DNA from 3 places in the Streptomyces sp. NPDC086554 genome. Region 2 is predicted to be linked to each of the others. Evidence: riboswitches for the same ligand, from Rfam matches in the RefSeq annotation. Region 2 holds a riboswitch; each other region holds the start of a gene.
What was found. Region 2 has a riboswitch for cobalamin ahead of AB0O76_RS00740 (ABC transporter substrate-binding protein). Riboswitches for the same ligand answer to the same signal wherever they lie in the genome.
Positions count from the first base shown of each region.

Region 1: it holds a riboswitch for cobalamin, as region 2 does, so the genes downstream of both, metE (5-methyltetrahydropteroyltriglutamate--homocysteine S-methyltransferase) here and AB0O76_RS00740 (ABC transporter substrate-binding protein) in region 2, are expected to answer to the same signal.
Region 3: it holds a riboswitch for cobalamin, as region 2 does, so the genes downstream of both, AB0O76_RS26530 (CbtB-domain containing protein) here and AB0O76_RS00740 (ABC transporter substrate-binding protein) in region 2, are expected to answer to the same signal.

Region 1 is NZ_JBFBJK010000035.1:73,438-76,701, reverse strand. Features, by position in the region: gene metE (5-methyltetrahydropteroyltriglutamate--homocysteine S-methyltransferase) at 1-1,474, opposite strand, end outside; cobalamin riboswitch at 1,667-1,897, opposite strand; partial or broken gene AB0O76_RS38975 (oxidoreductase) at 2,035-2,127, opposite strand; gene AB0O76_RS38970 (hypothetical protein) at 2,225-2,410, opposite strand; gene AB0O76_RS38965 (hypothetical protein) at 2,503-2,811, shown strand; gene AB0O76_RS38960 (dihydrofolate reductase family protein) at 2,753-3,264, shown strand, end outside.
Region 2 is NZ_JBFBJK010000001.1:180,560-183,823, reverse strand. Features, by position in the region: gene AB0O76_RS00750 (ABC transporter ATP-binding protein) at 1-28, opposite strand, end outside; gene AB0O76_RS00745 (iron ABC transporter permease) at 25-1,032, opposite strand; gene AB0O76_RS00740 (ABC transporter substrate-binding protein) at 1,107-2,075, opposite strand; cobalamin riboswitch at 2,119-2,267, opposite strand; gene AB0O76_RS00735 (M67 family metallopeptidase) at 2,240-2,662, opposite strand; gene AB0O76_RS00730 (amino acid permease) at 2,752-3,264, opposite strand, start outside.
Region 3 is NZ_JBFBJK010000017.1:34,712-37,975, reverse strand. Features, by position in the region: gene AB0O76_RS26535 (CbtA family protein) at 299-1,108, opposite strand; gene AB0O76_RS26530 (CbtB-domain containing protein) at 1,123-1,353, opposite strand; cobalamin riboswitch at 1,393-1,535, opposite strand; gene AB0O76_RS26525 (histidine phosphatase family protein) at 1,685-2,266, shown strand; gene AB0O76_RS26520 (alpha/beta hydrolase) at 2,221-2,727, shown strand; gene AB0O76_RS26515 (NACHT domain-containing protein) at 2,634-3,264, opposite strand, start outside.

The DNA of each region.
Region 1 (3,264 bases), on a different contig from region 2:
CCTGGAAGGCGATGACCTCGCGGATCTCGGCCTCGATGCGCTCCTCGTACGCGGCCGTGCCGATGCGTCCGGCGCGCAAGTCGGCGCGGGCGGTGCGCAGTTCGCCGGTCTGCGGGAAGGAGCCGATGGACGTCGTCGGAAGCAGCGGCAGGCGCAGCCGTTCGCGCTGGGCGGCGGCCCGCTCGGCGTATGTCTGGGAACGGCGGGTGTCCGCGTCGGTGACGGCCGCGGCGCGGGCCCGCACCTCCGGATCGCGGGTGAGCGAGGAACTGGCGCGCGACGCCAAGTCAGCGCGATTGGCGGCGAGTTGAGCGGCAATAGCACCGGTGCCTTCACCCAGACCACGGGCGAGGGTGGCGATCTCACCGGTCTTCTGCCGGGCGAAGGCAAGCCAGCGGGCGATCTGCGGATCGAGGCCCTTCTCTGCGTCGGCGTCCAGCGGGACGTGCAGCAGGGAGCAGGAAGCGGCCACATCCACCCGGTCGGCGAGGCCGAGCAGCGTACCCAGCAGGGCCAGGGACTTCCCCAGGTCATTGATCCACACATTGCGGCCGTCGACGACACCGGCGACAAGACGCTTGCCGGGCAGGCCGCCGACGGCGGCGAGGTCGTCGAGATTGGCGACGGCGGGCCCGGTGAAGTCGATGGCGAGACCGTCGACGGGCGCCTTCGCCAGGACGGGCAGGGCGTCGCCGAGCCGGTCGAAATAGGAGGCGACGAGGAGTCGGGGCCGGTCGGTGAGCGCGCCGAGATCGCGGTAGGCGCGGGCGGTGGCGTTCAGTTCGGCAGGGGTGCGGTCCTGCACCAGGGCGGGCTCGTCCAGCTGGACCCACTCGGCGCCCGCGGCGCGCAGATCGGCGAGGACCTCGGCGTACACCGGAAGCAGCCGGTCGAGGAGCGTCAGCGGCTCGAAGTCCGGGGCAACGCCGGGTGCGGGCTTGGCGAGCAGCAGATAGGTGACGGGACCGACGAGGACGGGCCGCCCGGTGTGCCCGAGAGCGAGAGCCTCGCCCAGCTCGGCAACCTGCTTGCCGGAGTCCGCACTGAACACGGTGTCAGGCCCCAACTCCGGCACCAGATAGTGATAGTTGGTGTCGAACCACTTGGTCATCTCAAGGGGCGCCACGTCCTGCGTGCCCCGCGCCATGGCGAAGTAACCGTCCAGCTGGTCGGCTTCGACGGCGGCACGGTGACGGTCCGGGATGGCGCCCACCATGACGCTGGTGTCCAGGACATGGTCGTAGTACGAGAAGTCCCCGGTCGGCACCTCGTGAATGCCGGCGTCGACGAGCTGCCGCCAGTTGTCGCGACGCAACTCGGAAGCGGTCCGGCGCAGTTCGTCCGCGCCGACACGCCCCTTCCAGTACCCCTCGATGGCCTTCTTCAGTTCCCGGTCGGCGCCTTGCCGGGGATAGCCGTACACGGTGGCCTCGGCGGTGCGGGCCGCGGCTGTGGCGGTGGATGTGGCGGTCACGGAACTCTCCTTCGCGAGTACTCGTCCTGGTTCCCGGGACGGGACGAGGACGCGAAGGGACGGCAAGAAAGGCGAGCCCCGTGGGGTAGCCCCTGAGTGCGCCCGGGATGCCCCTGAGCGGGGATGCCCCTGGCCGGGGATGCTCGCTTCCGCCGCCGACCCGCCCTCGAGGTCACCGAGATGCCGTGCGCTCCTTCGCGCACGGGCAGTGGCAGGTCTTCGGACTCACGGGCCCGCCGAGCCCTCTCGAAGGAGGACGAGGCACCTACTGGCCGTCGCTTCCCGGATCCGCAGGCGAATCCAGTGCGTATGACGGCGGTCGTTCCCGCTCACCGCTGCGGGGCAGTCCCGGATTCCCACCGGGTTCCCTCTTACGACGCGCCTGCCTGGCGGACAGGGCGAACCAGCTGCGTGGGGAAGCCTATACGTACGAGAGGAGTCCTCTCATGACGGATGGCATGGGCGAGCGCCTCTCGTACGCGACGCAGGGCTGCCCCTGGCCAGCCGGTGAGGCCGCCGTCCACAAGGATCTGCGCCCCGGTGATGTACGTGGCGTCCGGCCGTCCTCCCAGTTCCCGGGCCATGGCCTTGGTCATGCCGACGAGGGCCGACTTGCTCAGCGAGTAGAGGGAGAAGCCGGGGACGGGGACCTGACTGGCGGAACTGCTGCTGCGGCCCTTGTCTCGCGCTCGAAGCGCCAGCTGTCGGCGAGCGCGCCGACGTCCACCGTGTCGTATCCCAGCTTGTTCATCAGTGCGGTGTCCTCGGCCCGCGCCCCGGCGTCGTCGCCGGCGATCGGCAGGCCCTGACCAACTTGGCGCCAGGCAGACCCTGTTGGGCGAACTGACCGATGGTCAGCGTCTCCTCGTCCAGCTCCTCGATCCGTCCGTCGCGGGAGGGGTAGTAGTTCGCGGCGTCCAGGACGCCTTTGCCCACCAGCGCGCACCCAGCTCGCCGACGAGACCGGCCAGGGTCTGCGGGCCGCGCGAGTTCGCGACGACCACGTCCATGCCCGCGGCCAGGGCTGGGTGGTACCCGAAGCCGGGCCCCGGGTCTTCCTCGCGCCAGGAGACATCGCGCTGGTGCGCGGCCGGGCTCCGTACGCCCTGGCCGACTCCCCGGACACCGCGCCGCAGATCCTGCGCCGTCCCCGGGGTCGATCCATGGCCAGAACGCTCCAGTACCTTTGCGTACGTCTACGGTGGCCGGGATGTCCCGGCTGCATGACCGAGCTGATGCGACGAAACTGGACCAGCAGAGGGAAGGAAGTCTCCAGCCATGTCACTCGCCCGCGTCCACAACTTCTCCATCTCGCTCGACGGCTTCGGCACCGGTGAGGGTCAGAGCCACGACGCGCCGTTCGGCCACGCCGGCGAAAGGCTGCACGAGTGGATGTTCACCACCCGGTTCTGGCACAGGATGACCGACCGGCCCGGCGGGACCGCCGGCCTCGACGACGCTTTCGCCCAGCAGTTCGCACCCGGGATCGGCGCCGAGATCATGGGCGCCGGGAAGTTCGGCCCGCCCGGCTGGCACAAGGACCCGGACTGGAAGGGGTGGTGGGGGCCCAACCCGCCGTTCCACACACCGACCTTCATCCTCACCCATCACCCCCGCCCGCCGATCGAGATGGAGGGCGGCACGACGTTCCACTTCCTCGACACTTCGCCCGCCACGGCGCTCGAGACGGCCCGCGAGGCAGCGGACGGCCAGGACGTACGCATCGGCGGCGGGCCCACCGTGATCCGCGACTTCCTTGCCGCCGGGCTCGTCGACCACATGCACATCGT
Region 2 (3,264 bases):
AGAGGTTCTCGGTGCTCAGGGCGGTCATACGGCCGCCTCCCTGCCACGGCTGCTGCGCAGCAGCCACAGGAAGAACGGGCCGCCGGTGAGCGCGGTGAGCACCCCCACCGGGATGTCCTGCGGCGCGGCGACCGTGCGCGCGGCGAGGTCGGCGGCGACCAGGAACACCGCGCCCGCGAGCGCCGCGACCGGCAACAGCGCCCGGTGCGATGCGCCGACCAGCATCCGGGCGGCGTGCGGCACCATCAGGCCGACGAAGCCGATGGCTCCGCTGTACGCGACGAGTACGGCGGTCAGGAGCGAGGCGAGGACGAAGACGGCGGCGCGGAAGCGGGCGGTGTCCAGGCCGAGGACGGTGGCGCCCTCCTCGCCGACGAGGAGGAGGTCCAGGGGGCGGGCGAGGGCGAGCAGGAGCGCCGTGCCGACGATCAGTACGCCGGTGGGGAGGGCCAGCATGTCCCAGCGGGCGCTGCCGAGGCCGCCGAGCGTCCAGTACAGGACCTCCTGAAGGTGGTCCGCGCTGTCAGCGGTGACCAGGATCAGGCTGGTCAGGGCGGAGAGGATGTACGAGACGGCCACGCCCGCCAGGATCAGGCGGCCGCTGGCGAAGCTGCCGCCGGTGCTTCTGGCCAGGGTGTAGACGAGGAGCAGGGAGAGGAGTGCGCCCGCGAAGGACGCGGCCGGGATGGTGACCGTGATGGACAGGCCCGCGCCGACGCCGAGGGCGCTGCCGAGAACTATGGCGGCGACTGCTCCGGCGGATGCGCCGGAGGAGACTCCCAGGAGGAAGGGGTCCGCGAGGGGGTTGCGGACCAGGGCCTGGAGGACTGTGCCGATGACTGCCAGGCCCGCGCCTACGGCTGCGCCCAGCAGGACCCTGGGCAGGCGGGCGTCCAGCACTATCGTCCGGAAGGGAGAGGGGCCCGCCCTTCCGGTGACTATGTCCAGTACGTCGGTCACGGGGATGCGGACCGAGCCCAGGGCCAGGCCTGCGGTTGCCGCTGCCGCCAGGGCTATGAGGAGCCCGGTGATGACGGCTGGGTAGGGCGGTTTCCTTTCCCCGACCCCGCCCCTTCCTAGCGCCGGGACCGGCTGAGAAGTGCGACTCACAGCTGGTCCGCCAGCTTCTTCACCGCATCCGGGGCCCGCACCCCCGTCACCACATCCGACAGCGGCAGCACCGCGAACCGCTTGTGCTTGATCGCCGGGACGTCCGCCAGGAGCGGATCCTCCAGCAATCGGCGCTTCTTCTGGGCGACCGTCGTGCCGCCGTAGTCGAGGATCAGGATCAGCTCCGGCTTACGGTCCACCACCGACTCCCAGGACGCGTCACCGAAGGACTTGTCCAGGTCCGCGAAGACGTTGCGGCCGCCCGCGCGCTTGATGATGTCGTTCCCGATGCCGCGGCCGCCCGCCGTGAAGGCCGTCTTGTCACCGCTGTCGTACACGAAGACCGGGAGCGGCTTCCTGTCCTTCAACTGCTTCTCGGTTTCGGCAAGTTGGCGCTCGGCGCCGCTCACCCAGCGGTCCGCCCGTGCCCGTACCCCGAAGGTGGAGCCGGCCTCGCGGACCTCCCGGAAGACGTCCTTCATGGTCACCGGGCGCTTTGCGCAGCCCTCCACGTCGAGGCGGGTCTTGATACCGGACTTCGCGAGCGCCGCGCGGCTGCGGCCCTCGCCCGCGAGGAAGGCGCTCGGGTAACCCCCGTACACGAAGTCGGGGTTGGCGGCGAGCAGCTTCTCGTAGGAGGGGTACTCCTTCGCGAGGACCGGGACGGACGCGTACGCCTTCGCGTACGACGGGAGGACCTTGTCGTCCAGGTAGGCCGTGCCCGCCATGCGGTCCGCAAGGCCGAGCTCCAGCATCACTTCCGTCGCGTGCTGGTTCATGGTCACGGCGCGCTTCGGGGGTGCCTGGTACGTCGTCTTCACGCCGCAGTTGGTGACCGTGTACGGGAATCCGGCCGCTTTCGGGCCGCTCCCCTTCCCGGATTCCTCGTCCGCCGGGGACGAGCACGCGGCGACGAGCGGGGCCAGCAGGGCGCCGGCCATGAGTACGCGCAGAGGTCGGGACATGGCTGAGCTGTGCCTCCTCCAGGGGATTCCGCGTCCCCTGCATCCGTGGGAGAGGGCGGCAGGTCAGTTCCTGACTGCCCCACCCGCGCAGGGTGGGGTCACAGTGGCGGGACCGTGCCGGATTCGCACCGGCTTCCTGGGTCCTGCCGCCTCAAAGGTGGGGCTCAGTATGCCTGGACGACCTTGACCTCTTCCTCGGTGACCTCGCCGTCCACGATCCGGTAGGAGCGGAACTGGAAGTCGCCCGCGCCGTCGGTGTCCGCAGTGGAGACCAGGACGTAGTGCGCGCCGGGCTCGTTCGCGTACGTGATGTCGGTGCGCGAGGGGTACGCCTCGGTCGCCGTGTGCGAGTGGTAGACGATCACCGGCTCCTCGTCGCGGTCGTCCATCTCGCGGTAGAGCTTGAGGAGGTCCGTCGAGTCGAACTCGTAGAACGTGGGCGAGCGGGCCGCGTTCAGCATCGGGATGAAGCGCTCGGGGCGGCCGGTGCCCTCCGGGCCCGCGACCACGCCGCACGCCTCGTCGGGGTGGTCCTTGCGCGCGTGCGCGACGATCTGGTCGTGGAGGGCCTGGGTCAGGATCAGCATGGGAGCCAGGATAAGCAGAGGGGCCGATCCGTACCGAGGGATGGTACGGATCGGCCCACATGCTGGGATCAGCAGGGATCAGGCGGGAGTCAGGACTTGATCGCGTCCTGCGGCTCGGCGTCGCCGCCACCCGTCGACTGCGCCTTGCGCTTCTCCATGACCAGGTAGCCGACGCCCAGGATGAGCGCCCACACCGGGGCGGCGTAGAGCGAGATGCGCGCGTCCTTGTCGATGCCCATCATCACGATCACCATGCCGATGAAGAGCAGCGCGAACCAGCTCGTGTACGGCGCTCCCGGAGCCCGGAAGGTGGACTGCGGCAGCTCGCCGCGGTCGGCCTTGCGGCGGTACTTGATCTGACAGACCAGGATCATGATCCAGGCCCACATGCCGGAGATGGTGGCGAAGGAGACGACGTAGTTGAACGCCTCGCCCGGCCACTGGTAGTTGATCCAGACGCCGACCAGCATCAGGGCCGCGGAGAAGGTGGTGCCGACCAGCGGCAGGCCGTTCTTCGTCAGCTTGGTGAAGAACTTCGGGCCCTGCCCGTTGAGGGCGAGGTCACGCAGCATGCGGCCGGTGGAGTACATGCCGGAGTTGCA
Region 3 (3,264 bases), on a different contig from region 2:
TGCGGGCCTCGCCCCCGACCACCCGCACATCGTCGACGCCCTTGCCGTGGGCGCCGGTTGGCGGCACAGCCACCGCCCCATGGCGGACGCACTCCACGTCCGCCACTGACCTCTCGCCCTACGTCGCCGGGGGCGAGGCCGCTGCGATGGGCGAAGACGACGAGCCGGCCGGGACGCCCTGCACTTCACTCGCGAGGACGCCGCCTGAGGGGACCCACCGTGGCGCACCAAGCCCAAGCCCCGCCGACCCCAAAGGGGTTGGCGGGGCTTGGGCCGGTGCGTCGCGCCGTACGTAGGGTCAGGCGACGGCTGGTGTCGGCTGCTCGGCCTCGGTCTTGGCGTCGGCCGCCCGCGGGACGAGGAGCCGCTGTGCCAAGCCTCCGAAGAGGATGCCGAAGACCGCCCACAGCACGGCCTGGATCGCCAGTGAAGCGACTCTGAACTCCCACAACAGGGCTGCGGGGAATCCGGCCTTGACCGCGTCGTCGTTCGCGGGCAGGAACACGAACGCGACAGCCAGCACGGCGATGAACCCCGCCCCGGCGGCAAGCGTCGCGTTCCAGTTGCCCAGACGCGGTGCCAGTCGCCGCCCGATGATGACTGCGGCGATGCCGAGCAGCACACTGAGCAGGATCATCAGGAAGAACAGCATGGTTCGCTTCCCGATGGTGTCCGGGTTGCCGACCGCGGGCGGGGTGGCCGGGTACTTCAGGAACGGCACGAGGTAGACGGTGGTGAAGGCGGCGGCCGCCGTGAGCGCCGCAGTTGCCCGTGGGCTGAACCGGCCGATGCGGCCCAGGGCGAAGGAGAACGCCAGGGACGCGATGCCGCCCAGCGCGACCCCGTACACGAGGACACCGGTGGCCAGACCGACGGTCGACTGCTCCGTGCGGCTGACCGCTTCTTCCTCCTCGGCGGCCTCCTCGGACGCGGCGCCGCCGTGCCCCGCGTGGGGCGCGTCGCGGGCGGCCTGGGCCTCCTCCACCGCGATCGAGCCGTCGACGGGCGGCTCACCGATCGAGTAGGCCACGCCGAAGGCGAAGAGTCCGGCGATCAGGCCCGCGAGCATGCCACGGACCAGCAGATTTCTCACAGTTGAGGCGTGCACGTACTTGTCGCCTCTCAGTGGCACGGGAAGCCGAGCAGATGACGCCCGTCGTGGACCCACTCGTGCACGTCGGTGCCCGCGAACACGGAGGTGGCACCCTGCTCGGCACCGACGAAGTACAGCGCGATCAGCGCCAGGAGTCCGACGAACAGCGCCCAGGGCAGGACGGCCCGTACGGGCAGAGCAGTCGGTGTTGCAGGAACAGCAGGAGCGGAAGCGGCAGCAGAAACGGCGGCCTCGGCCATGGTGGAACCTCCTCGGGGAACACGCGTCCCATACGGTGGTGCAGGACGACGGTCCACGGGTCTGACTCACCACGGCGTCACCCTCGAAGGATCCCGCTGCGGCTCACAGTGGCGCGACCGTGCCGGACTTGCACCGGACTTCCGTCTCGCCGTCGTCACGTTCTGTACGTTCTGTTGAGATGTTCGCCGTGACCGTACCGCGCGCCGACCCTCCGGCCAAGGGCGTGAGTCCCGTATCACGCCCGTACGCCCCCGTCACGCCGACACGCCCCCCCACAGGTAGGGTGCCGCCGCGGGTCAACGGCCACGCGAAGGCCCTCCGGAGGAACCGATGACCGTACGTCTCACGCTGGTATCTCCCGCCACGAGTCAGGCTCTGAAGGAGGTCCGCTTCGACGACGACAGCCCTCTCGACCCGGCGGGAATCGCACGCGCCGAGGCGGCCGCCGGCTCACTCCCCCCAGCCGTTGCCACCTACACCTCACCGTCCCCACGCTGCCGCCGGACCGCCCAGGCACTCGGGCTTGCCCCCGCCGAACCTCTCGCCGCCCTCGCCGCCTGCGACATGGGCCGCTGGCAGGGACAGACGCTGGACTCCGTGGCGAGCGCCGAAGCGGAGGCCGTCGCTCTCTGGCTGGACGATCCAACTGCCGTACCCCACGGCGGCGAATCACTGCACGACGTACGCCTCCGCGTCGCAGCCTGGCTCGACACCTTGGGCAGCCCGGCCGGGCACGTCGTCGCCGTCGTCGAGCCGGACGTGATCCGCGCGGCCCTCGTCCACGCCCTCTCGGCACCCGATCAGGCATTCTGGCGACTGGACATCCGCCCGCTCACCGCCACCCGACTCAGCGGCCGCACCGGGCGATGGAACGTCCGCAGCGGAGACGCCCTGGCACCGGAGGCGTCGTAGGGACCTCGTCAGCCCTGCAGAGCGGGGATGACCTCCGCCCCGTACCCGTAGAGCGCTCACCGGTGTTCGGCCGCGTCAACGCTTGGACGATGCTTGACTGCGGTACCTGGCCGGTGCCGCCCAGGGGCGACGTCGGGCCGATCAGGGCGCCCGGCGCGGCACCCGTACTCCTCGTCTCCTACACAGACGACGCGGCGACCCCCCTGAGCAACGCCCAGGCGGTCCAAGCCCAGTTGGAGCGCGGATCGCTACTGATCCGCGAGGGCACCGGCCACGGCGCCTACGCTTCCAACTCGGCCTGCATCGACCGCTCCGTCGACGCCTACCTGGTCAACGGCGCCCTGCCGGGGTTCGTTTGCCTGGGCCGTCATGCCGTGGGCGCGGTGGCCCGGGGGTCTTCCTGCGACACCTCGGTGGCCGAGGCGAGCCGCTGCTGCATGCGCAGATGGCGGAACTCGTAGTGAGCGCCGGACTGCCGTAGCACTCCCCTGCGGTGCGCTTCGTCGAGGAACGTCATGATTCGCCAGGGCAGCCGCCGCGTCAGGGCCAGCCAGACACGGGCAACGGCCAGTTGCCCCCAAGCGGTGAGCGCGAGTGCGGCGGTGCCCATCGGCACCCACATCTGCGCCGCGACATGGTCGAGCCCGCCCCGCGACGCGAACGCCCAGGCCAGGAGGACACACACCCCGCCCGTCATGACCGCCACGACTCCGGACCGGGAAAGCGACGCCATGCGGTCCGTGCGCAGGATGACTTGCGGATTGGCCGCCCGGATGAGATCGGAGGGAGCACTGAGCGCACGATAGAGACCCGAAGCAGGGCCGCCGATCAGCGCGATCAGGACTCCGCCCATCGCACCGGGGAGCAGGAACCGGTCGAGCGGGTGCCGGGCGGCGCTCTGAGCGAGCCAGGTCCGAGACTGCCTGGGTAGCTCCGGCAGCATGTTCACCGCATCGGCCGCGGTATGGCCGTCGACGAGGATGCGCAGGTCGCCCTGG